3 regions of the Psychromonas sp. CNPT3 genome follow, and region 1 is predicted to be linked to each of the others. Evidence: predicted binding sites of a transcription regulator. Region 1 holds the regulator's gene; each other region holds the start of a gene.

The links. Region 1 encodes sigma-54, which starts transcription at its own class of promoters, with help from an activator protein. Its sites were predicted from a motif close to GTTGGCACGNNNNTNGNNT; they were not measured.
Region 2: a site for sigma-54 is predicted at 4,678-4,696, ahead of PCNPT3_RS08030 (DVUA0089 family protein). Genes of this name have one in related genera too.
Region 3: a site for sigma-54 is predicted at 3,128-3,146, ahead of flgJ (flagellar assembly peptidoglycan hydrolase FlgJ). Genes of this name have one in related genera too.

What each region holds. Positions count from the first base shown of each region.
Region 1 covers NC_020802.1:2,288,445-2,296,898, forward strand. Annotated here, with positions in the region: gene PCNPT3_RS10100 (ATP-binding cassette domain-containing protein) at 1-546, opposite strand, end outside; gene kdsC (3-deoxy-manno-octulosonate-8-phosphatase KdsC) at 771-1,319, shown strand; gene lptC (LPS export ABC transporter periplasmic protein LptC) at 1,324-1,887, shown strand; gene lptA (lipopolysaccharide transport periplasmic protein LptA) at 1,874-2,407, shown strand; gene lptB (LPS export ABC transporter ATP-binding protein) at 2,410-3,135, shown strand; gene PCNPT3_RS10125 (RNA polymerase factor sigma-54) at 3,177-4,622, shown strand; gene PCNPT3_RS10130 (PTS sugar transporter subunit IIA) at 4,884-5,330, shown strand; gene rapZ (RNase adapter RapZ) at 5,354-6,193, shown strand; gene mgtE (magnesium transporter) at 6,406-7,767, shown strand; gene PCNPT3_RS10145 (YacL family protein) at 7,970-8,338, opposite strand.
Region 2 covers NC_020802.1:1,835,323-1,843,776, reverse strand. Annotated here, with positions in the region: gene murP (PTS N-acetylmuramic acid transporter subunit IIBC) at 1-868, shown strand, start outside; gene PCNPT3_RS08045 (hypothetical protein) at 1,075-1,527, shown strand; gene PCNPT3_RS08040 (DMT family transporter) at 1,774-2,637, shown strand; gene PCNPT3_RS08035 (amino acid permease) at 2,952-4,211, opposite strand; gene PCNPT3_RS08030 (DVUA0089 family protein) at 4,755-5,291, shown strand; gene PCNPT3_RS08025 (DUF2608 domain-containing protein) at 5,677-6,552, shown strand; gene gpmA (2,3-diphosphoglycerate-dependent phosphoglycerate mutase) at 6,992-7,753, shown strand; gene PCNPT3_RS08015 (fructose bisphosphate aldolase) at 7,791-8,454, shown strand, end outside.
Region 3 covers NC_020802.1:734,624-743,077, reverse strand. Annotated here, with positions in the region: gene flgK (flagellar hook-associated protein FlgK) at 13-2,094, opposite strand; gene flgJ (flagellar assembly peptidoglycan hydrolase FlgJ) at 2,094-3,077, opposite strand; gene PCNPT3_RS03320 (Na+/H+ antiporter family protein) at 3,223-4,557, shown strand; gene PCNPT3_RS03315 (flagellar basal body P-ring protein FlgI) at 4,652-5,752, opposite strand; gene flgG (flagellar basal-body rod protein FlgG) at 5,939-6,727, opposite strand; gene PCNPT3_RS03305 (flagellar basal body rod protein FlgF) at 6,761-7,507, opposite strand; gene flgE (flagellar hook protein FlgE) at 7,841-8,454, opposite strand, start outside.

The sequences.
Region 1 (8,454 bases):
TAATAACACATTCATTGAGATAGGATCTTGTCCGGTAAAAGGTTCATCATACATGATCATTTCAGGATCTAAAGCAATGGCCCGCGCCAATGCAACACGTCTTGCCATCCCACCCGATAACTCTATGGGTAATAAATGTTGCACACCACGTAAACCAACCGCTTCAAGCTTCATCAATACTAATGTTTTTAATAACGCCTCATCGAGTTGATAATGCTCGCGTAATGGGAAAGCCACATTTTCAAAAACACTTAGTTCATTAAACAAAGCACCACTTTGAAATAACATACCCATTTTTTTACGCGCATCAAAAAGTGTTTTTTGGTCGCAATCATGGATAGGTATATCGTTAAAAATAATTTCGCCACTGCTACCGCGCAACTGGCCACCAATTAATTTGAGCAAGGTTGTTTTACCTATACCGCTGGGGCCTAAGATAGCCGTTATTTTCCCACGTTCGAATTCGAAATCTAATTGATCAAACAACACCCGTCCAGAACGACTAAAGTGCATTTTCTTTATCTGTAAATGAATGTCTTTTTTCATTAAATATATCTACGTAGTGAACAAAACTAATGACAGTGTAATAAGGCACGCTTTTTTATACAAACTTTAAATCTATAAACCTTCGTTTACTTTGATAAAAAATATTTTTTTACACTCTACTTATCGATGTTAGCTAAAATAAGACATTATCAGCACTTAAGTCTTTATTTTTTTACTGATAACCGTAACAATGTCTTTTAATACCTTAGCTAACGAGAAATACAATGATCGAAACACCTTACGGAAACATCAGCGCGGTCAATTATCAACGCGCCAAAAAAATAAAACTCCTTATCTGTGATGTTGATGGTGTGTTTTCAGATGGCCGTATCTATTTAGGTAACCAAGGCGAAGAATTGAAAGCCTTTCATACAAAAGATGGTTTCGGTATGAAAGCGATTATGCAGCAAGGGATCGAGATTGCTATTATTACCGGCAGACAATCAAATATTGTCGCCAATCGAATGCAAGCTTTAGGTGTCTCTCTTATTTTTCAAGGTAAAGAAGATAAATTAAGTGTTTATCAATCTTTACTTACTAAGCTGAACTTAAATGCATCAGAAGTCGCTTATATCGGTGATGACGTCGTCGATTTACCCGTTATTCAAGCATGCGGGCTGGGAGTGGCCGTTAACGATGCTCATCCGTTAGTGATACAAGGTGCGGACCTAGTCACAAAAACGCGCGGTGGCTTTGGCGCTGTCCGTGAAATTTGCGACCTTTTTTTACAGTGCCATCATAAATTACAGATAACCACCGGTAAAAGTGAATAAATAAATGAAAAAACGCCATATTATCCCTTTTGCTGCCCTGCTCATCGCTTTTCTTTTTTGGTCTTATTTTAAAGCAGAGCCACTCTATAAAATATCAAAAGTACACAATCCAAATTACACTGCCTATAATTTAAGCAGTACACATTTTGACACGCTAGGTGATATTAGCCACAAAATGTTTGCCGATAAAGCCACAACTTTTAGCGAGAAAAATAACACCGTATTTATTAATCCACGTGTTATTGTGTATGTTAGAAATAAAGATAATAATCAAATAAGTACTTGGCAGATAAGTAGTAAAGATGGTTTATTAGAAGATGAAAACACATTAAAATTGACTCATGATGTGCGCGTTGAAAACCTAAGTTTAGATCAACTCATACAAAATATAGCCACTGAAGAGCTCACTTTACTGCTGGATAAAAAAGAAATCAGTTCAAATCTGTTTATTACTTGGGATGGTCCGCAAATGCATCAACAAGGTGTCGGAATGTGGGCTTCACTACTGAGTAACGAAATGATAGTAAAAAACAATATAAAAGCGGTGTATTTTAATGAAAAAAATTAAAATTGGTTTGATCAGCAGTGCCCTACTCTTTTCACTTAGTGCTTGGGCGCTAGAATCAGATTATGTAAAACCTATTCATGTTAGCTCTATTAGTCAGCATGCCAAAATGAAAAATAATAGTATTACCTTTGTTGATGATGTTTTACTCACCCAAGGTAGTATTATCATAAAAGCAGATAAACTCATTGTCACCCGTACTGCACAGCCTAATCATGAGCAAATGTTAGCAAAAGGTAACGTCGCTACTTTTTATCAAACACAAGAAGATGGTCGGCCTTTTAATGCGCAAGCAAATAGCATTCATTATGATGTCGCTAAATCTAAAATCACGCTAACAGGCAATGCACAAGTTAAGCAATTAGACAGTCGCATTAACGGCGCTAAAATTATTTATTATTTAAACACCGAAGAGTTGATTGTGATGAGTGATAAAAATAATGAAAAACGGGTTAAAACGGTTTTTTTACCGGCTCAGTTTGAAAAAAACAACAATAAACCTAACTCAACAAAAGAAAAATAAAAATGGCTGAATTGATCGCAACGGGACTCGTAAAAAGTTACAAAGGACGCACCGTCGTAAATGGCGTTAATTTAACCGTTAAAACGGGTGAAATTGTCGGTTTATTAGGCCCAAATGGCGCAGGAAAAACCACCTCATTTTACATGGTGGTAGGCCTGGTTAAACAAGATGAAGGTAAAATATGCATTGATGATGAAGATATCTCACATCAACCCATGCACATTAGAGCGCAAAAAGGGATTGGTTATTTACCTCAAGAAGCCTCTATTTTCAGACGTCTAACCGTAACTGAAAACATTATGGGTATATTACAAACGCGTAAAAACCTAACGTCTGCCCAGCGCACTGAAAAATTGAATGCGTTACTTAATGACTTTAATATTAATCATATTAAAGATAACAAAGGCATGAGCCTCTCTGGGGGTGAAAGGCGACGCGTAGAAATAGCCAGAGCACTCGCAACCGATCCAAAGTTTATTTTATTAGATGAACCTTTTGCCGGTGTTGATCCTATTTCAGTACTCGATATTAAAAAAATTATTGAACAACTACGCGATCGAGGCTTAGGCGTTTTAATCACGGATCACAATGTACGCGAAACATTAGATGTATGTCAGCACTCATATATCGTTAGCCATGGAGAAATAATCGCGATAGGAACTCAGGAGGAGATCCTATCTAATGCCAAAGTTAAAGAAGTCTATTTAGGCGATGCATTTAAGCTATAGTTATCGTCATTAACTCTACTAGTAAGGAAGAAAGTATTTTGATAAAACAAGGTTTACAATTGAAAATGGGTCAGCAACTTGCAATGACCCCTCAATTACAACAAGCAATCAAATTATTACAACTTTCTACCTTAGACTTACAACAAGAGATCCAAAATGCGCTCGATGAAAATCCTCTTCTTGAGCAAGAGGATGATAGTGGCCTTGAAGACATAAAAAAAGAACAAGATAGTAGTCAAATAGATACTGCTGAGGCGATCTCTAAACTAGAGTTTTCTGATGATCTTCCGGTCGAAAATAACTGGGATGAGGCCTATACTCCGCCTCCGACCACCACCATCTCATCCGGACGAAGCTCCTTTGATGGCGAAGATCGTGTTTATCAAGGCGAATCCTGTACCACTTTACAAGATCATCTTGTTTGGCAAATGCAATTAACTCCCTTTTCTGATACCGATTTATTAATTGCAGCCAATATCATCGATTCTATCGATGAATCAGGCTATTTAACCAGTAGCTGTGAATCCATTTTAGAAAGCTTGCAAAAAGATGTAGATGATTTAGAGCTCGATGAAATATTAGCCGTCCTTAAGCGTATACAACATTTTGACCCGGTTGGCGTTGCCTCTCGAGGCACAAAAGAGTGCTTACAAATTCAATTACGAAATCTAAGTGAAGATACGCCTTGGCGCCAAGAAGCGTTAATGATCCTTGATCAACATATGCAACTTTTAGCAAGCCGTGATTATCGAACGTTGGCACGAAAGACTAAATTAAAAGAAGCACAATTAGCCCATATTATGCGTTTAATACAAAGCCTTGAGCCTCGCCCAGGTAATAAAATAGAGAGCAGTCAGGCGCAATATATTGTGCCAGATGTGTATGTAAAAAAAATAGCGGATCAATGGTGCGTCTCTTTAAATCAAGACTGTGATCCAAATTTATCTATAAACCAACATTATGCAGACCTTTGTAAAGGCAAGATCAGTAAAGCTGACAACGCATTTATTAAAGGCCATTTACAAGAAGCAAAGTGGTTTATCAAAAGTTTAGAAAGTCGTAATGATACCTTATTAAAGGTTTCAAAATGCATTGTAGAGCAGCAACAAGATTTTTTTGAACTCGGTGATGAAGCGATGAAGCCGATGGTACTCAATGATGTCGCCTTTGAAGTCGAAATGCACGAATCAACAATCTCTCGCGTCACCACCCAAAAATTTATGCATACGCCACGTGGTATTTATGAATTAAAATTTTTCTTCTCAAGTCATGTGGCGACAGAAAGTGGCGGAGAGTGCTCGTCCACCGCTATTCGCGCTTTAATTAAAAAATTAGTCGCAAGCGAACCTAATAACAAACCATTAAGTGATAACAAAATGACAAAATTACTTGATGATCAAGGTATTAAAGTGGCTCGACGTACCGTTGCAAAATATCGAGAATCCTTAGGCATCCCCCCGTCAAATCAAAGAAAACAGTTAATTTAATGCACTATAATGAGTTATAAGTATGATAAAAATTAAAAAATAGTGATTTACACATGGCAATGCACTTACAACCTGCTAAACTCGCGCCTTTTCAATAAAAAGAAAAAGCGCTTAGCAAAAAAATAGCTAGGAGCGCATCGTTCATGTTAATGTTATTGTTATTATTGCGTTATTTAAACGCTTAATATTTATACATCAGCTTGTTTAAAATAAAGATGATTATCTCTGTTGCATCTATTGAACAGAAAAAAAGTGATCCCTATGAAAATATCTACCTTAATAACTGAAGATTCAGTCTTTAGCCAAGTAAATTGCAACAGCAAAAAATCGGCTTTAGAAAAAATAAGTATTAGTGCGGCTAAAACATTGAACCTTGATCATCAAGTTCTCTTTAATGAACTCATTGCCCGAGAAAAAATCGGCTCAACAGCGGTTGGCTCTGGTGTTGCGATCCCACATATTAAAATTTCCAGCGACTTACCCGCAACAGGTGTTTTTTTACAATGCCAAAAGGGTATTGATTATGATGCATCAGATGGTAAAAGTGTGGATATTTTATTTGCTATCTTTGTGCCCGAAGATCGTTGCCAAGAGTATTTAAGCGCGCTTGCAACCATCAGTGAAAAATTATTAGATAAAACACTCTTACGCCAATTAAGAAGTGCGACCGACGATAAAATATTGTTTGAATGCTTACAATGTAATTAAAAATCAATTAAGGGATCTTAACTATGAAGTTAATCATCATCAGTGGCCGCTCTGGATCGGGTAAAACTATCGCACTACATGTGCTTGAAGATCTGGGTTATAACTGTATTGATGGGATCCCTTTTGCCTTACTTGAACAATTATTAGAAAATGTCGATGCTAAGCACAATAAAGTGGCGATTAGCTTAGACGTACGTAATCTTCCCGGTGAATCCTCGCAGATAGCTGATTTATTGCAACGCTTGCAAGACAAAGTCGAAAGCGACATCATTTACATTGATGCTGACAGTACAGAGCTTATTCGGCGCTATAGCGAAACCAGACGATTACATCCTCTTTCTAAGCAAAAAATGTCCTTATCACAAGCATTAGAATTAGAGCACTTACTGTTACAACCTATCAAAGAGAAAGCCTCTCTCGTTATTGATACTACGACCCTATCTATTCATGATCTCAATGAGCGTTTAAAAATTTATTTACAAGGTAGCAGTAAAAGTAAACTTCTTTTAGTCATTCAATCCTTTGGTTTTAAATATATGCATCCCGAAGATGCTGATTACATGTTTGATGTGCGTTTTTTGCCTAACCCACACTGGCAAGAAGACTTACGACAATATACCGGACTTGATCCTTGCATCGAAGAGTATTTAGATGCCTTTCCCGTCGTAAAGCAAACGATTAATCAAATCGATAATTTATTCCAATCATGGCTTGGACATTTAGAAAATAATAATCGTCATTATGTCACCATTGCAATTGGGTGTACTGGTGGAAAGCATCGCTCCGTTTATGTCGCGGAGCAACTGGCGAAGCGCTTTAAAAATCATTACCCGGTACAAATTGAACATAAATGTTTAAAATAACGATAAAGCAGTAGCTATCAGCAAACAAATCTCTACAATACGCAATAACTTAAGCGGTAAAATACATAAGATCGCTAAGCAAACAAGGTGTCTTGACTTACTATAATATAAAAACAACAAAATAAGAGCCGAATTTAAAGGCCATACACAAAAGTAGACTTAGGCTATTGCATCGCTAAGTTAGCTTAAGCATAAGGAAAAGGGGCCACTCCATGTTGGAAAACAGTGATTTACAAAATGCCCAGCAACGCCTAATCGAAGTTAATAACGCTTTAGAAAGTGGTATGTTTGTCTCAACACGTCGTCTACTTGAAAAAATGCCAGCCTGTGATGTGGCATTGTTACTTGAATCTTCCCCCCCCGCAAACCGTAAAATCCTCTGGAATTTAACTGATCACGACCAACAAGGTGAGATCCTTGAAGAATTAAATGAAGATGCCAAAGACGGTATTATTAGTTTAATGAAAGCCAGTGATCTGGTGGCTGCAACAGAGGGCATGGAAAGTAATGAACTTGCCTATATTTTACGTGGTATTCCAAATAGTCTTTATCAAGCCGTTTTAGAACAAATGGCAGAGCAAGACAGGCACCGCGTAGAGCAAGCATTCGCTTACCCCGAAGATACTGCTGGCTCTATCATGAATACCGACACAATCACCTTGAGACCGGATGTTTCTATTGATGTGGTGCTGCGGTATTTACGCTTAAAAGGCGAATTACCTGAAACAACCGATACACTTTATGTTGTTGATGTAAACGACCAGTTAATTGGTGATGTGCCTCTTTCAACTTTACTTACTGTCGATCCGTCACTCTCGGTTGCCGAGGTTATGAATAGTCAAACAGAAATGCTACTCGTTGCGATGGATGAAAAAGAAATAGCTAAACTTTTCCAACGTCACGATTGGATCTCAGCCCCCGTCGTCGATACCAACAACCAACTTCTCGGACGTATTACCATTGATGATGTGGTCGATATTATTCGTGAATCAGGTGAGCACTCTATGATGGGCATGGCAGGTATGGATGATGACGAAGATACCTTCGCGCCCGTATTTCCGAGTGCCAAAAGACGCACTATGTGGTTATCTGTTAATTTATTAGCCGCCTTTATTGCGGCCTCCGTTTCAAATATGTTTGAAGCCACACTCGAACAAATGGCAACACTTGCAGTCCTAATGACGATTGTGCCTAGCATGGGTGGCATTGCAGGAAATCAAACCTTAGCGCTAGTTATCCGCGGTCTTGCCGTCGGTCATATTAACAGCAGTAATGCAAGGTGGTTAATTGGTAAAGAGGCGGCTATCGGTGTACTAAATGGTATGGTGTGGGCTGTTTTTGTTGCCACGGCAGTGACGCTTTGGAAAGGTGATATTGCCGTCGGTTTGATCATCGCTGGCGCTATGTTTATTAATTTATCCATTGCGGGTATCGCCGGTGTGAGTATTCCTTTGATCATGCATAAATATAAAATAGATCCCGCACTCGCAGGAGGGATGGCATTAACCACGGTCACCGATGTCGTAGGATTATTTTCCTTCTTAGGGATGGCAACACTGGTACTGCGCTATTAGCGCTACATCGTTACTAAGTCATAAAAAATGCTTAAAATAAAAGGCCTAATAGCAATATTAAGGCCTTTTATTTTAAGCATACCCATAACACTTCAAATACTTTATCAGGCACTGACTCATAAGCGACAAGCCTTATGAGGGATACTGGTTTTTCATTTTAAAATATTATCGGTATGTATCAATATTCGTGATTTTTTGACGCTTACTCTTGAATAAATTCACACCATGAGTGCAATAAATTCCAAAAATCCTCTAAACCACAACCCGCTTCTATTTCTAAATTATAAAATGAAAGTGCTTCTTCAAATTCAGGTAGCTCTTCGTCTTCAAGTAAACGATGATTTGTTATCAGCGCTTCTTTGTGGCTAAGCTGTAATGTAAATTCACTGCCCACTAATTTATAGTCACTGAGTTGATGGTTTTGCAACTGCTCAATAGTTTGCAATAAAGACCGAACCCATTGTAATGATTGTCCTTCCATCTCTAGCCATGTTGCAAACGCTTCATGATCCATCGATGTCTTTATACTGACTTTGCCACTTATAAAGTCTTTTCTAAACTCAAATTCCACGGTTATTTAACCTTAAATAAAAAAAGAAAAAGGTGTGCATGTAAACATGCACACCTTTACTTATTAACACTATTAATACCAAAGGCACTAAAAAAGTGAGCCATCTTGCTTGTTAA
Region 2 (8,454 bases), 450 kb from region 1:
TGGATCCGGGGTTAATGGGGCGATTTTAGCCTCTTTATTTATACTCGGCTATAACCCCGAAGCCACGAGTGGGATTTATTCGGGCATGACGCATTTTTTTGGTTATGGCATTGACCCAAGAGGCAATATTATTGGGGTCTTAATGGCTGCCATTATGGGCGCTTGGGTGGAGAAAAAGGTACGCCGTTTTATACCGGATAATTTAGACATGATATTAACCTCTCTGATAACTTTACTTATCATGGGCGGGGTTACTTTTGTGCTGATCATGCCACTTGGCGGATTTTTGTTTCAAGGTATGTCATGGCTTTTCTTGCACTTAAATGGTAATCCGTTTGGTAGTGCCTTATTAGCGGGGTTATTCCTAATATCAGTCATGTTTGGTATCCATCAGGGTTTTGTGCCTGTTTATTTTGCGTTAATGGATGTACAAGGTTTTAACTCTTTATTTCCTATTTTAGCGATGGCGGGTGCGGGCCAAGTTGGCGCTGCATTTGCGCTGTATATGAAAGCTAAAAAAGGGGCTTTATTAAGGCTTCAAATCAAGGGGGCAATTATTCCTGGCATTTTAGGGGTAGGAGAGCCTCTTATTTATGGCGTGACATTACCTCGCGTGAAACCGTTTATAACGGCTTGTGTTGGTGGTGCAGCAGGCGGGTTTTTTATTGGTCTGGTCTCTTATATGGGATTACCGATTGGTTTAAATACCGTTTTTGGTCCTTCGGGTGTTATTGCTTTACCTTTAATGACCTCAAATTCGGGGATATTTATCGCGATGATTGTTTTTGCCGTCGGTTTAATTATTTCATATGTTGCAGGTTTTCTTGCGACTTGGTTTTTTGGAACCAAAGGTGTTGATTTAAGTTAATACTTGGGAATATTAAAGGGTAAGAAGAGCGTCCAAGGGCGCTCTTTTTTAGGTGGAAGGCGCTTTGTTCAATGCACGCAAGCGTACTTATATCATGCTCTTTCTTATCCTAGAGCTAGTAAATATTTATGAAAAAATGTACCATATCAGATAACAACTACCCTCATAATTATAATCAATAGATCTAGTCTATTAATAGGAATAAAATGCTAAGAGTCGATCACCTAGGCAAAAGTTATTATCATTTTTTAGATAGTATGCAACAGATGGCAAAACATAAATCTCGTTTTCTAATCGCTTTTAATGGTGCTAGCCCAAGTCAGCTTCTTGCAGCTAAAGAAGAACTCAGTAAATTTGCAACAATCGAAACATTACAAAGCGCTGTGATAGCAGAAAAAGCCAGTGAAACTGAGGTGGATACATTATTTAAGTCAGTCACTACGGCACATAATATATTATTACTTGAGCAAGCAGATGTTATGTTTGTACCGCAAGCTGCGTTAAAAAATGCACACCATCGTGAAAGTATCTTTAATTTAAACCATCTGTTTAAACACATTGCTAAGCATAAAGGCATTGTTGTATTAGCAACGAGTGACGCACAAACACTTACCAGTGTTATGTCGTCAAAAGTCGATGTACTGGTACGTTTTTCATAAGTAACGTATGATTTTTTCATAAATACTGCGAATATAAATAGCGTTTTTAACCTTTAATAGAGGCTGAAAGCGTTTTTTTTTGAGCGCTATATTTATCTTTTCTCGTTGGTAACTCTCATTATTTAAGCTTACGCCTAGAAAATTATTTCCATTAACAAGGGCGATAATTCTAAAATTGTAATTTTGGCATTCTTTTGATAGGCGTTATCGTTTAGAATAACTCTCTTTTGTTTACATGGATTTTTTATGGCATATCTTTTTTCTGTTACCGTATTGTGGGCTTTCTCCTTTAGTTTGATCGGCGTATATCTTGCTGGTCAAGTAGACCCTTGGTTTTCTGTTTGGATCCGCATTGCATTAGCGACGCTGGTTTTTTTACCTTTTTTACGTCTTGGTCAAATCAATGCAAAGACGGCGGGTAAATTAATGGGCATAGGCGCTATCCAACTTGGCTTAATGTACGTGTTTTATTACCACTCTTTTTTATATTTATCGGTACCCGAAGTTTTACTGTTTACCGTTATGACGCCGATATATGTCACCCTGATAAACGATGCGATACAACGTAAATTTAATGCGTCTTTTTTACTCAGTGCTTTTATTGCAACGAGTGGCGCCATTGCTATTCGCTACAACGGTATTGATGCTAATTTTGTGACTGGATTCTTATTGGTGCAAGGCGCTAATTTATGTTTTGCATTGGGGCAAGTGGGTTATAAGCATCTCATTGGCGGGCGCGTCATTGATCAAAAGAGTATCTTTGCATGGTTCTTTATCGGCGCTTTATTGGTGGCGAGTCTTTGTTATCTCCTTTTTGGGAACAGTGAGAAACTACCTAGCACCTCATTACAGTGGGGAATATTAATTTATTTAGGCACGATAGCCTCGGGCCTTGGATATTTTGCGTGGAATAAAGGTGCGACCTTGGTTAATGTCGGCGCGCTTGCTGTGATGAATAACTTATTGATCCCAGCAGGGATCCTTGTCAATTTACTGCTATGGGGGCGTGATGCTGATTTACTTAGGCTCTCTCTTGGTGGTGGCATTATTTTCATGGCCTTAATTTTAAACCACTATCTGACTAAAAGATTTGCTGTAAAAATCCAGTAAATGATAAGTGTTTTTTAGATGCAAAAGGGAGGAGGGATCATTAATGATATCCCTCCTTTTTTTAGGCTCAAAAAGAGAGAATGATAAGGGAAACGGCTTATACCTTTACATGAGTAAGTCGTTGTTTTAATAGGTGCACACAAATTAAAAAGAGAGATTAGAAACTACAGCGTTCACTGTAAAAGGCAGAGCAGAGAGATTTTTGATGCTAATAAAGAGATAAAAATTTAAGGCCTCGCATAAAAAATCCGATGCAGAGTCGCATCGGATTTTTTTTTATAAGATCTTGGCTTTTTAAAGAGACCTATCTTCGTTTAGATAAACGCCAGTAGTGGTGAGATACAAAGCAAAATACCAGTGACAATAATAAGATTCGTAGACATGCCTTTATATTTTGCTAAGTGTGGCACTCGGTAAACAAGGTAGGCAGGGATCAAACATCCCACCAAACCAAATACCGGACTACAAATAGAGGTAAAGGATAAAATAGGCGCATTTGTTGCTGTTGTTGCCCATGCAAGCAGAATAATAAAGATAGTGACTGAGCGGCGCATCAATTTAAGATTGATACTTTCTTCTGAAAACTTACGACGTAATACATTCATGGCAATACCGCGACATGCTTCTTGGAAGGCCAAATACACGCCAAAGAAAGAGGTGACGACTGCAAAAATATTGATAACCACACCGGTGATCGTTGCCCAACTCCCTGGGAAGTAAAGTGCAATAATAGCGAGCGCTGAAATATTTTTATGCATTGCATCAATGGCTTGCTCTTGGCTAATGGCAAGAGTAAATGATACTGCAAAAAAGAAAACGATAACAAAGAGTATGCTAAAGGCAATTTTCATTGCGCGAGAGGCTTTATAGCGTGCAACTTCAATCGATTTTTCATGCGAACGGTAAGATATCACCATCGGGCTTAATGATTGAATAAATAGAATTGATGTTAATGTAAAAGGCAGGGTGATAATTGCGTCCTTTAACATGCTTGTCCAGGTACCTAATTCAGGGATATTGGCAAGATCCCAACGTGATATTAGTAAAACGCCCATCACGGCAATCAGGATCAATACAATAACTGCCATCGTACCGGATATTTTAAATAAGAGTTTTTCACCTTTTGAGGCAATAAAAACAAGACCACAAAGTAGGGCTAAACCATAAAACACATTATTATTTAAGTGGGTTTCGGTGACACCAAAAGTATAGAGATAAGAGGCGCTGTCATTGGTAATACTTAATGAGTAAATGAGTACCCAAATAACCAACATAATAAAATATAATATGCCGAGTACAATACCCCAGTTTTTACCCAGATAACCACTAATGATGCTGGGATAATCCGAACACGTTTTAGATTCCGCTAAAGTATTAATAAATAATTTCTGGAATAAATACATGGCTGGATAGCCAATAATTGCGGAAAGAAGAAACACCCACAATCCCATAATACCAACCTGCACGGGTAAAAAGACAATACCCGCACCGATAGCCATACCAATACTCATTACAATCCAACCGAGATCAACACTGTCGAATTTAATGGCTTTATTCCATTGTTGTTCTGTCATATTTGCTTTTTCATGTAAAAGGAGATTTTTTTCTCTTTTTACATTGGGATCAATATTGAGGACACTTGTCATAGTATTTTTGCCTTGATTTTTTAGTTTAGTTTTAGTTTTTTTTATTTTAAAAAGATCTTTATTATTCAGGGCTTGCTTAATGATGAAATATTCATCTATAAGGTTAGAAGTTTAAGCTTGTTTAAAGCAGTCTCTATCAGGCCAGCGTAGTATTATGAGGGTGCATGAAACATATCGGAAATAACAATTTAATATAATATATAACATATTGTTTATCATGAAATTTTGTTAATTATTGAAAGCTGTTTGTGATAATTAAATTGTGCCGATATACCTGCATATTGGTTTTATCATTACTTAATTTTTAGCGTATAAAGTGTCGAAGTATTTTACATTTTGTAATGAATTTTTCTATATAAAAATAAATACCTGTTTAAAAACAATCAATTAACTAACTGGCACGATTTCTGCTATCTATTGATAGAAGTTAATTATTTAAGAATTTAATGTCATTTAAGAGGAGCAGATCATATGCTGAAATTTATAACGTTATTATGTTGCACAACATTGTTAGCTATTTCATCATTTGCGAGTGCAAATGTAATAACAACAGATGTATTTGTGACTGAGAGTGATAAGGCTGGATCGGTTCCTCGATTGTATTTTACCGTGACGAAAGCCGGTGATTTCTCTTTCGATGCGTTAGGTAGCCGTTTATTGGGGGATACATTTAATATAGATCCTATGATGTATATCTTCAAAAACGATGGGGCGCTCGATAGTAACGATTTTCTTGCTATGAACGATGATTCTAATGGGAAAGATTCACATATTGATCTTACTTTAAGTGTCGGGAATTATCTGATTGCAGTGAGTGAGTATTTCTTTGAAATGGACAATGTTATATCCGGTATCGATGATTCCATTAGTGATCCGAATAAATACATCCGATTATCAATAGCGTCAACAAATGGTGGGGAGGTTTCAGTGCCTGCACCAGCCACAATATTTTTACTGTTAATGGGTTTATTGATGTTAGGGTTTTCGTATAAAAAAAGTATAAAATAAAGAATAAATAACCACTATGACCTCTAAAACCTTAATCGATATTAAGGTTTTTTTTGTCTAATAATAAAAAGACAATACAACATAATGAACGGCGAGCGACTAAGAAACGTAACGGGTGTTTTGACTCTAGGTCTTTAATGTTAAGTGATATTTAATGGAAATTATAAAAAAAACACTATTACTTGTTGTTTTAGAGTGCCATATATATTTTTTCGAGTATTAATTCCATTTATATTGATAGCTAAAAACAACATAAAAACCTTATAACAGATTGATAAATAATGAGTATTTATTCTCAAAATGTAAAGGATCTAGATCTAATGCACATCTTTTAAATGAGAAAACAGATAGAATTATTTTCTACCCCTACAAATGGAGATCACGGATGAAACACCCGATAAAAAATGCATGTATTTCATTATTTTGTTTAAGTTTTGCTTTTCAAGTTAATGCTGGCGTACAAAAAAAAGAAATTAGCCACTTTAAAGATGCAATGCAAACCGTACAGGCACAGAATAAATTACATGGCATTGATAATGTATTACTGATTTTAGATATTGATAATAACCTTTTAACCAGTGAAAGTGATATTGGTGGTGATATTTGGTATCAGTGGCAACGTGGAAAACTTGCTGTAAAAGCAACGGATGAGCAAAAAGTAGATTGTTTATTCCAAGATTCTATCGGTCTTTTGTATGAACTAGGTACGATGCGTTTAATTGAAAAAGACGTGCCATCTATTGTGGCTAATTGGCAAAAACAGGGCAATACGGTAATCGCATTAACATCTCGTTCTCCATTATATCGCACGGCAACAGAGCGTGAACTTACGCGTGTTGGCATCGACTTTGATGGTTCATCATTAAAAGTGAAAGGTCAAAAAGAGACGCCTGTTTTCCGTGACATGCTTAAACGGCCAACCAGTTACATGAAAGGCGTATTTATGACAACGGGTCAAAATAAAGGCGAAATGATCAAGTACTTGCTAGATAAAACAGGGCAAAAATTTGATTCTATTATTTTCGTAGATGATACTCAAAAAAATGTCGATAATGTATATAATGCATTTAAAGATAGCAAAGACACCGATATGTATATTTTCCATTATACAAAAGTGGAAGAAGATCGTATTGCTAAAAATGGTGCGACGCTAACACAGCAGCAAGCAAATGAAATGGCTTCTGATTGGAAAGCATTGCAAAAAACATTAAAATCTATTTTCCCAGGTCGTGTTAATAACGGTCAGTGTTTAGGTCAATAAACTTTGGTTTTCGATTTTTGATCATAAGTTAAATTGTTTTAAGTGACTCCTTTGGAGTCACTTTTTTTTTATTATTTTTTCAATAGCGTGTATTTATTTAGCCTTTCTTTCTTTACTTATACCAAAGGAATTAATTAAGTTTTCATGTATTGCGCAGGAAAAATTAACACTAGCAAGGCGAGAGTTGTAGGAGATAGTTGTTCTCACTTCAAAACTCACAACGCAGGTAGGGATAATTTCAACAAGCAAGACGGCTAACCTTTTTAGTTCCTTTGGTATTATATCCATGTTTCTTTTTAATATTGATGTATCGACCTTATTTTTTATAGGTAAAAATGGTCGTCATGATTTTACATAAGGATCATTTGATAATAGTTATCATTTCCATTGCCATTTGTTATTTGTCTTGTTATGCTGATATTTTAATCAGGAGTATGATATGACAAAGTATAAACTCGTTTTGATCCGTCATGGGTTAAGCGATTGGAATTTGCAAAATCGATTTACTGGCTGGCAAAATGTAGATCTCGCAGACGAAGGTGTTATTGAAGCACATCAAGGCGGTAAAGCATTGCGCGAAGCGGGATTTAGCTTTGATATGGTGCATACATCCGTGCTTAAACGTGCAATTCGTACGCAGTGGATTGTATTAGATGAGTTGGATCAAATGCATTTGCCGGTGCAGCGTAGCTATAAATTGAACGAAAGACATTATGGTGCATTAACGGGTTTAAATAAAAGCGAAACAGCACTAAAGCACGGTGAAGAGCAAGTATTGATCTGGCGTCGTAGTCTTGATGTGCCACCACCATCAATGCAAGATGATGATGCAAGACTTTCAAAAAATGATATTTTATATCAAGGGATTGACAGTAAATATTTACCAAAAGCGGAATGTTTGCGCGATACGATCGTACGCGTTTCTGAGTACTGGAAAGACAGTTTAGTACCGGATATTAAAGCGGGAAAAAAAGTACTCGTAGTGGCACATGGTAATAGCTTACGTGCCTTAGTGAAGTATCTCGATAATATCAGTGATGCCGATATCATGGATCTTAACATCCCGACAGGGATCCCATTAGTTTATGAATTAGATGCAGATTTAAAACCGCTACGTCACTATTATCTTGCCGATGAGAAAACCCTTGAGGCAGCACTACAAAGCGTTGCTCACCAAGGTAAAGCATCTACCACCGCATAAGTATAAGCCCCTTTAATTTGAAAGAAGAATACATTTTATGACACAATTTGAACAACAACTTGAACACATGAAATCTCATCAAGGTTTTATCGCCGCATTAGATCAAAGTGGTGGTAGTACGCCTACAGCCTTAAAAGCTTATGGTGTTACGGCTGATAAATTTAGTAATGATGATGAAATGTTTGCTTTAGTGCATGCGATGCGTAGCCGAATAATTACTAGCCCTGTTTTTAATAGTGATTATATTTGTGGCTCAATTTTATTTGAAAATACCTTAGATCGTAATATACAAGGTAAAGCTTCTTCTCTTTATTTATGGCAAGAAAAACAAATTGTCCCCTTTTTAAAGGTAGATAAAGGCTTAGAAGCTGAGAGAAAGGGAGTACAGTTAATGAAACCTATTGAATTTTTAGATAAATTATTAGCGAAAGCAAAACAAAAACATGTTTTTGGCACCAAAATGCGTTCTGTTATATTGCATGCAAATAGTGAGGGCATTGCAGAGTTGGTTGCTCAGCAATTCAATGTGGCAAAACAAATTATGGCCGCTGGCTTAGTCCCTATTATCGAGCCTGAAATCGCTATCCACAGTGCGGATAAAAAGCAATCTGAAGTTTTACTTAAAAAAGAATTAATGCAACAACTAGACAGTTTGTCTAAAGATGAATTAGTGATGCTAAAAGTTTCTCTACCAGAGCAAG
Region 3 (8,454 bases), 1.5 Mb from region 1:
GTTCCTTTGGTATTATCTAACCGCTTGTAAAATAGTGTCAAAGAGTTCACCCGCAACAGATATAACGCGAGCAGCTGCACTATAATGCTGTTGGAACATCAGTAAATTTGCAGCCTCTTCATCCATATTAACGCCACTCACATTTTCAACACGTTCAAAGGATTGCTGCTGTAAAATAGTGGCAGATTTCATAGAGATGTCCGCATTTGCCGTTCTTGAGCCGATTTCAGAAATCATGCCACTGTAAATATCTTGGAATGTGGCTTTATTATTATTCATTATTTTTTTGCCTTGTAAGGCTGCCATTTCTAAAATATTACTGTTATCACCATCCCCTGTTTCATTATAATTTAATGAAAATATATCACCTACCAATGGCGATCCTTGATACATTTCAACATCTATTCCCGCAATATTAAAAGTGACTTTGCCACTGAGTAAATCAGGGGTGACCGTTAGCCCTGTTAATAAGTCACCGTTGCTTTTAGGAGGAACATAATTATTCGAGGATCCCGGTACTAAACTTATTATATTGCCATCTTTATTGACGATATCATAAGTCAGGACGCCTCCTGTATTGCCCGTGATCACGATGGAAAGTGGCTCATCTTTTTTCATATAAAGGGGATCTAATGGATCATGTAATGCGCTGACGCGTAACTGTGCTGTCCCGTTATTTTCTTTTTTTTGTATTACATTTATTTCTGCACTTGCGGCTGCTATTTTTTCAGGGTTTTGATGCTGTAACGTGGCTTCTTGTGCGCCTAAACGCGTTGGACGCAGGCTAAACTTCTTACCCACTTGTGGTGGATCTGCTGCAATAATGGCATCAATACCTAAACTAAGTCCCGTATTAGGAAGATCCACGCGCTTCGTTTTAGACAAATCATTAATAGAAACAGCTTGTGTGTCCCCTGTTCTATTATTGGTTAATGTAAACGCTATTTTTTCTGCAGTTGTTGCCGTTGCTGCTTGATAATCATTGACTTCTAAAGTGAACTCATCCGCAGATAATAAACTCAAATCATCGACACGTAGACTTAATTGCGCACTCCCTAAATCATCATTATGAGCAAGTACCCTATTTTTCATACTCTGTCGCGAATTTATATCATTAAAAATATCGCCACCAATTTTCCCTTCTAATGTTTGACCTTGTTTTTGCTGTTCATTCATTGAATGGGTCAAGCCCATTATATTTTGGCCTAATTGATTAAAGGCTTTTTCAATATCATTATTACGCACATCAAATAAAGCAGATATTTTACCACCCATGCGTACGCCATCTAATTTCACCAGATTACCATTCACATTCATGGCAAGTTCTTGGCGCGAAGGATCGGGATCGCCATTGACTGAAATTATATTCAATGAGGTTGTACCCATGACTATCGATTGGCCACTACCCACATAAACATTGACCATACCATTTTTGACGGGAACAACAGATACATCAACAAATTCACTTAATTTTGCAATGGCGCGATCGCGTTCATCTAATAAATCATTGGAGCGACTATCTCCACCACTGCCGAGTACCGCCGCAATTTGTACATTTAATTGTGCAACATTCTCTGCAAGTGTGGTTAATGTTTTAGCCGAATTGGTAATGTCATGATTGATACTGTTATATTGAATTTCAAGGTTGTCATAAAGACGATGATATTGATTGATCATATTCGAAGAAGACTCTAAAAAAACTTGACGAGATTCCAACATATTAGGATGATCTGCAACCCCATTTATCGCTTTAAAAACTTCTAAAACAGGTTTTGTTGCCGATGTACTGCTATCAGAAAGCAGTGCATCTATTTGATTGGTTTGTGTGAAAACTTCTTTACTATAAGCCAATTGCGAGGTGTTCATGACATTTTCTGTAAAGGCAAAACGATCATAGGCACGTTCAATACTGTTTACCAATGCACCTCGACCAATAAAGTTACTGCCGTAGCGATCTGCGCCACCCGTAACCACCTCCACGCTTTGGCGTGAATAACCTTTGGTATTGATGTTGGCAATATTATGCCCAGTTGTCGCTAAACTTGCCTGTGAAGAGTGAATACCCGACAAGCCAATTTGAAATAAATCTGCCATTAGTTTTTATCCTCTTTTAATATTTCCTTAAAGGACTCACTTTGCATAATAGATTGCACTTTCGTTGCGTAAAGAGGATCGGTTGCATAACCCGCTTGCTGTAATTTTTCAATATACGCACTGCCATTCGTGCCTTGCTCTAATGCACCTTGATAACGTTTGCTTTGCCCTATAAATTGGGCATAATCATTAAAACTTTGTGCAATATTTTCATACGCTCGAAAATGTGAACGTCGTTTTACTGCCACACCATTTTCTACTTCTATACTTTCTTTGGCGACGCGGCCACCAGACCAACTTGCATTTGCTTTTATATTAAACAAATTAAAACTGCTGTTATTTTGTGCATCATTGATGATCTTTTTACCCCAGCCGGTTTCTAGTGCAGACTGTGCAATCAAGACTTCCGGACTGATACCCAATACTTTCGCCACTTTTTTGGCATACGGTAACAAGGTATTAATAAATGATTTTTTATCCGTAAACGCCAAGGTTTCTGAAGATGATTTCACTTTTGGCGCTCTATCGGCCATGCTAAATTCCATCGGTGCTGCTTTTTGGTTAATAGCAAAAGCGGTGCTTTCTTTCTCTATCGGAAACGCCGTTGTTTTATAGGTATTTGGCATTTGCAATTGGTCTAAGGGAACCGATTCGGTAGAGCCGGCAATAGAGGTTGGATCTAACTGTCTAACCAGTGCATCTGCAAGCCCAAGCGAGCCATGACGACTGATATCAAGTGCCAATTGCTTATCTTGCATATCTGTATAGAACTTCGTTTGTTTGTTATTAAACGGACTATCCGTTTCAAACGCTTCATTGGCTTCACGCATCGATTTTATCAGCATCGTCGCAAACATAGCTTCAAATTGATTAGCCACTTCACGAATAGCGCCTTTATCATTAGCAAGCGCTTTTTGACGCAATTGATCTAACCCTTGCAGATCAAAATAATTACTTGCTGGTGTGACACTCTGATTCGACATAATTCGCCCTGTGATTACCCTTAAGATGTTCTTTTACACATTAAGTATCTAAGCAAAAACAATGCCAAAATTGATTTTATAATTTTCTTTATTAATAACATAACTCACGTAATATGATCCCATTCATAACAATTAAGGAGCTTTTATGCTAAATCCCGTTGTCCTCGCTGTCTGTATCATGTTAGGACTGTCACTAATGCGCGTTAATGTGGTTGTCGCTTTAACATTAAGTGCCCTCATTGGCGGTTTAAGCGCTGGACTTTCACTCTCCGATACGGTGAGTGCATTTGAAGGTGGGTTAGGAGGAGGTGCAACTATTGCCCTCAGCTACGCGATGTTAGGTGCATTTGCCGTTGCTATCTCAAAATCTGGAATAACAGACTTACTCGCACACGCTGTGATCAAACGTATTCAAGGCCAACATCCTGAAACGCTTTCTAATACCATTAAGTATTCTGTGTTGATAATGATCATGCTGATGGCACTTGCATCACAAAATGTTATCCCCGTGCACATTGCTTTTATTCCTATTTTGATCCCGCCTCTACTTTCCGTCTTTAGCAAGTTTCGCTTAGATAGACGCCTCGTTGCATGCATTCTGACTTTTGGCTTGATCACACCTTATATGGTACTACCTATCGGCTTTGGTGGGATTTTCTTACATAATATCTTACTTAAAAATTTAGCTGAGAATGGTTTGCATGTTACCGCGAGCCAAGTTCCTCAAGCCATGATTTTACCGGCTCTTGGCATGGTGACCGGGCTATTAATTGCCGTTTTCTTTAGCTATAGAAAGCCACGCGATTACGCGACCGATATCAAACCTAAAAATAGTCAAGCAGACAGCACATTAAAACCGGTCAATAAACGTCATTTAATTGTCGCCTGTATTGCGATTGTCGCGACATTAAGTGCACAACTATACTCTGGCTCAATGATTATTGGCGCTCTAGCAGGATTTGTCGTCTTCACTTTTGGCGGTGTAATAGCTTGGAAAGAGACGAATGACATCTTTACCCAAGGTGTGCACATGATGGCAATGATAGGCTTTATTATGATTGCGGCTGCAGGTTTTGCAGCCGTTATGAAAGCAACAGGTGGCGTAGAAAGTCTCGTTCAACTTTTATCTACCTCAATTGGCGACAATAAACCGATAGCTGCACTCTTGATGCTAGTGATTGGCTTGTTAGTAACGATGGGCATTGGTTCTTCTTTTTCAACAATCCCTATTTTAGCGACCATTTATGTTCCGCTTGCAGTGGCTTTTGGCTTTTCTCCTATGGCAACTATTGCTTTAGTGGGTACAGCGGCAGCCCTTGGTGATGCAGGTTCCCCAGCCTCAGATTCTACATTAGGGCCAACGTCTGGACTCAATGTCGATGGTCAACATGATCATATTTGGGACTCTGTTGTACCTACCTTCCTACATTATAATTTACCGCTTATCGTGTTTGGTTGGATAGCAGCCATGACCCTATAAAAAAATGAGGCAGTAACATCGCCTCCTTTTATAAAAAAAGGCAAGTCACATGAACATGACTTGCCTTTTTTATGTTTTTTATTTGCGACAAACATTAAATAATGATCAGTTCACCTTGTAACGCGCCCGCCTGTTTTAATGCTTCTAATATCGCCATCAAATCACCTGGGGCCAGTCCCACTTGATTTACCGCTCGCACTAAATCATTCAGACTGACACCCGTATCAAAAGTAAACATACGACTGTCTTCATTGGTGATCGTTATCGTACTGTTATCGGTCACTTTCGTTTTACCACCCGCTAGTGCATTCGGCTGGGTCACCGTTTTATTTTCACTGATAGTGACGCTAATACCCCCATGCGTAATGGCAGTTGGTAATAATTTCACATCTTGGCCAATAACAATCGTACCCGTACGTGAGTTCACTATGATTTTAGCAGCGCCTCGAGCGGGCTCAAATTCTAAGTTTTCTAACGTTGACATATAAGAGACACGTTGCGATATATTACGTGGCGCAAGAACACGAACAGAGGTTGCATCCAATAACGTTGCCGTATTAGCACCCACTAAATTATTGATAGTATCAGCCATTCTTTTAGCCGTCGTAAAATCTGATTCGTGCAAATTAAAGGTTATCGTATCTCCATGGGAAAAGGGGGAAACCACTTCACGCTCTACAATCGCGCCATTAGCAATGCGTCCGACTGTTGGCGTATTTATCACCACTTTTGAGCCATCGGCACCTTCGGCTCCAAGCCCACCAACGACGACGCTACCTTGTGCAATCGCATATACATTGCCATCAACACCCTTTAAAAAAGTTTGTAGTAATTCACCACCACGTAAACTTTTGGCTTCACCAATAGCAGAAACCGTAATGTCAATTTTTTGACCGCGCTTTGCAAAGGCTTTTAATTCTGCAGTGATAGCTACTGGTGCTACATTTTTTATTTTTAATTTTTCACCAATCGGAATGTTGATACCAAAATTACGCAACATAGTCGCGAATGCTTGCTCCGTAAACTTACTGCTTTTTTCGCCCGTACCCGGTAGACCAACGACTAAACCGTAACCCACTAATTGGTTACTACGAACGCCTTGCACACTCGCGATATCTTTAATACGCGCACTGTAACTGGCGCCACTAAAAATTAATAATAAAAATGCGATCACGACCTGCGTCAAACATTTCATGGAATTCCCTTAAATTTATTACACCGGCCAATAATGGCCATAAAAAAATGTACTTAACTAACATTATATATTCATCGTACTGCACAGGCAAAATCAGAAAACCAAATCAGATTTGCATAAAATTGGCACAATTTTAAAAAACTTAAAGATCAATGACATCACATGACACGTTACATTTAATTAAATTTATAATTGCTGACTAACATAAGAAAGCATTTCATCAACCGCAGAAATTACTTTTGAGTTCATTTCATAAACTCGCTGACTTTCAATCAAATTAACTAATTCTTCCGTTACATTTACGTTAGATGTTTCTAACATACCTTGACGTAAAAACCCTAAACCATCTCCACCCGGGACGCCTTGTATCGGCGCGCCACTTGCTCCGGTTTCGGTGTATAAATTCTCACCCATAGGCTCAAGACCCGATGGATTAACAAAATCGTTTACGTTAATTTGTCCAACCACCTGGTTTTCAACTTGTCCTGCGATACGCACAGACACTTCACCCTCAGAGCCAACACTAATAGAAAGTGCATCATTAGGAATTTGAATTTGTGGCATCAAAGCATAACCCGATCCAGGTGTTACGATAATACCATCTTCATTTAATTGAAATTGACCATTACGGGTATAACCAGAACTACCATCCGGCATTTCTATTTCAAAAAAGCCACGACCATCAATCATAATATCTAAAGAGTTTTTAGTCGTTAATGCATTACCTTGTGAAAAGTTTTTTTGCACTGCAACCACTTTAGCACCCGCACCAATCATCAGTCCCGATGGTAATTTAGTATTTTGAGTCGCGTTTGCCCCCGGCTGATTGATATTTTGATAAAGTAAATCTTCAAAAATAGCACGGCTTTTCTTAAAACCAACGGTACTTGCATTGGCAAGGTTATTTGAAATAGTTGCCACATTTGTTTGTTGAGCGTCAAGCCCAGTTTTACTGATCCATAAAGCCGGATGCATATACTTACTCCTTAATTCGTTAAAATAATCAAGTTACACGACACGTAATAATGACTCTGAAGCTTTATCCATCTCTTCCGCTTTTTTCATCATTTTAACTTGCATATCAAATTGTCTTTGTAAATTAATCAGACCGGTTAATTCACTACTCATATTCACATTAGATGCCTCTAACGACCCACTCTCTATCGATACTTTGGCATCTACTATTGGATCGTTACCATCAATACGTCGGTATAAACCATCTTCACCACGTAATATATCGCGGATATTGGGGTTCACTAGTTTGATTTGTGCTATTTCTTCCATTGCATCCGCTGGCGCACCTTCGGGTCTAATTTCGACCATGCCATCCTTACGAATATTAAATTTTTCCACCGGTAAAGGGATAAAAATAGGCGCCCCTTTTTGGCTTAATACTTTATTCCCAGTTGAATCAATGAGAAAACCTTCGGGGTTAATATTTAATCCACCGGCACGAGTCATTGCTTGGCCGCCCATTTTAGAATCAACCATAAACCAACCTTCGCCTTTGATTGAAATATCCAAATCGCGTTGGGTCATTTGCAATATGCCACTTTCAAAATTTTGCCCAGGGTTTTCGGCTAAGGAGAATACCCGTGTTGGCAGACCTTCTCCGTAAGCTTGCATACTGCGAGCTTGTTCAAAACTAGATTTAAATCCCGTTTTATTGGCATTCGCTAAATTATTAGCATGAATGGCTAAGGCATTCATATTCTCTTTCGCACCAGACATTGAGATATAAAGCAGGCGATCCATATTGATTCCTTAATCGATTAAAATCGAAAGATACTATAATGTTTAAAATTTATTTACTTAAACATTAAAATGCAAAAAATATGCCAAAAAGAATGAACGGACATAATAAATAAAAAAGAAAGGATACAGGTGTAACGCGGGTACATAATAACGAGGCTATTTCACGATAATTAACATGTAATAAGCAATCAAGATACTTTGCCCACTCACACGCTTAAATACGAAGATATCGCGGTAGATAGTGTCTTCTCATGCTTGATAACATAAAAAAAGAAACAAAAACGCACCTGAAACGGTGCGTTTTAAAAACAGATAAGCAGAAAAAATGAAAAATTAACGGATCTGCAGTATGGTCTGTTGTAAGGTATTATTAATTTCTAATGCACGCGAGTTGGCTTGGAAATTACGCTGCGCGGTGATCAAATCGACCAACTCTGTCGTTAAATTGACATTAGATTGCTCTAACGCAGCCGAGTTAACCGCACCAAACGAACCGGAGTTTGCTTCACCTGCCAATGGTTCACCTGAATTTTGCGTGGCTATCCAAGATGATCCCGTTTGCGTTAAACCTTGCTCGTTACGAAAACGTACAATACTTACCCGAGATAAAGGCTGCGAGGTACCATTACTGTACGTCGCTTTTACTAACCCATCTTTACCAATTTCAACCCCAGTTAAACGCCCCACAGTCAAACCGTTTTGCTCAAGTGATGTCACCTCAAAGGCAGATGAAAACTGCGTTGGCGTTTTAAAATTTAATGTAAAACGTTGCGCGCCATCAGCCCCAGGAGATAAAACCCCAGCACCATCACCACCGGCAGCCGAACTCGGATCGTCAACACCTAATGATTGAAAGGTTAATACGACAGGAGAACTGCCTTTATAAGCACCCACAGAGTCAAATTTTAATACGGCGCCGGTATGTACATTACCATCTTTATCTACAT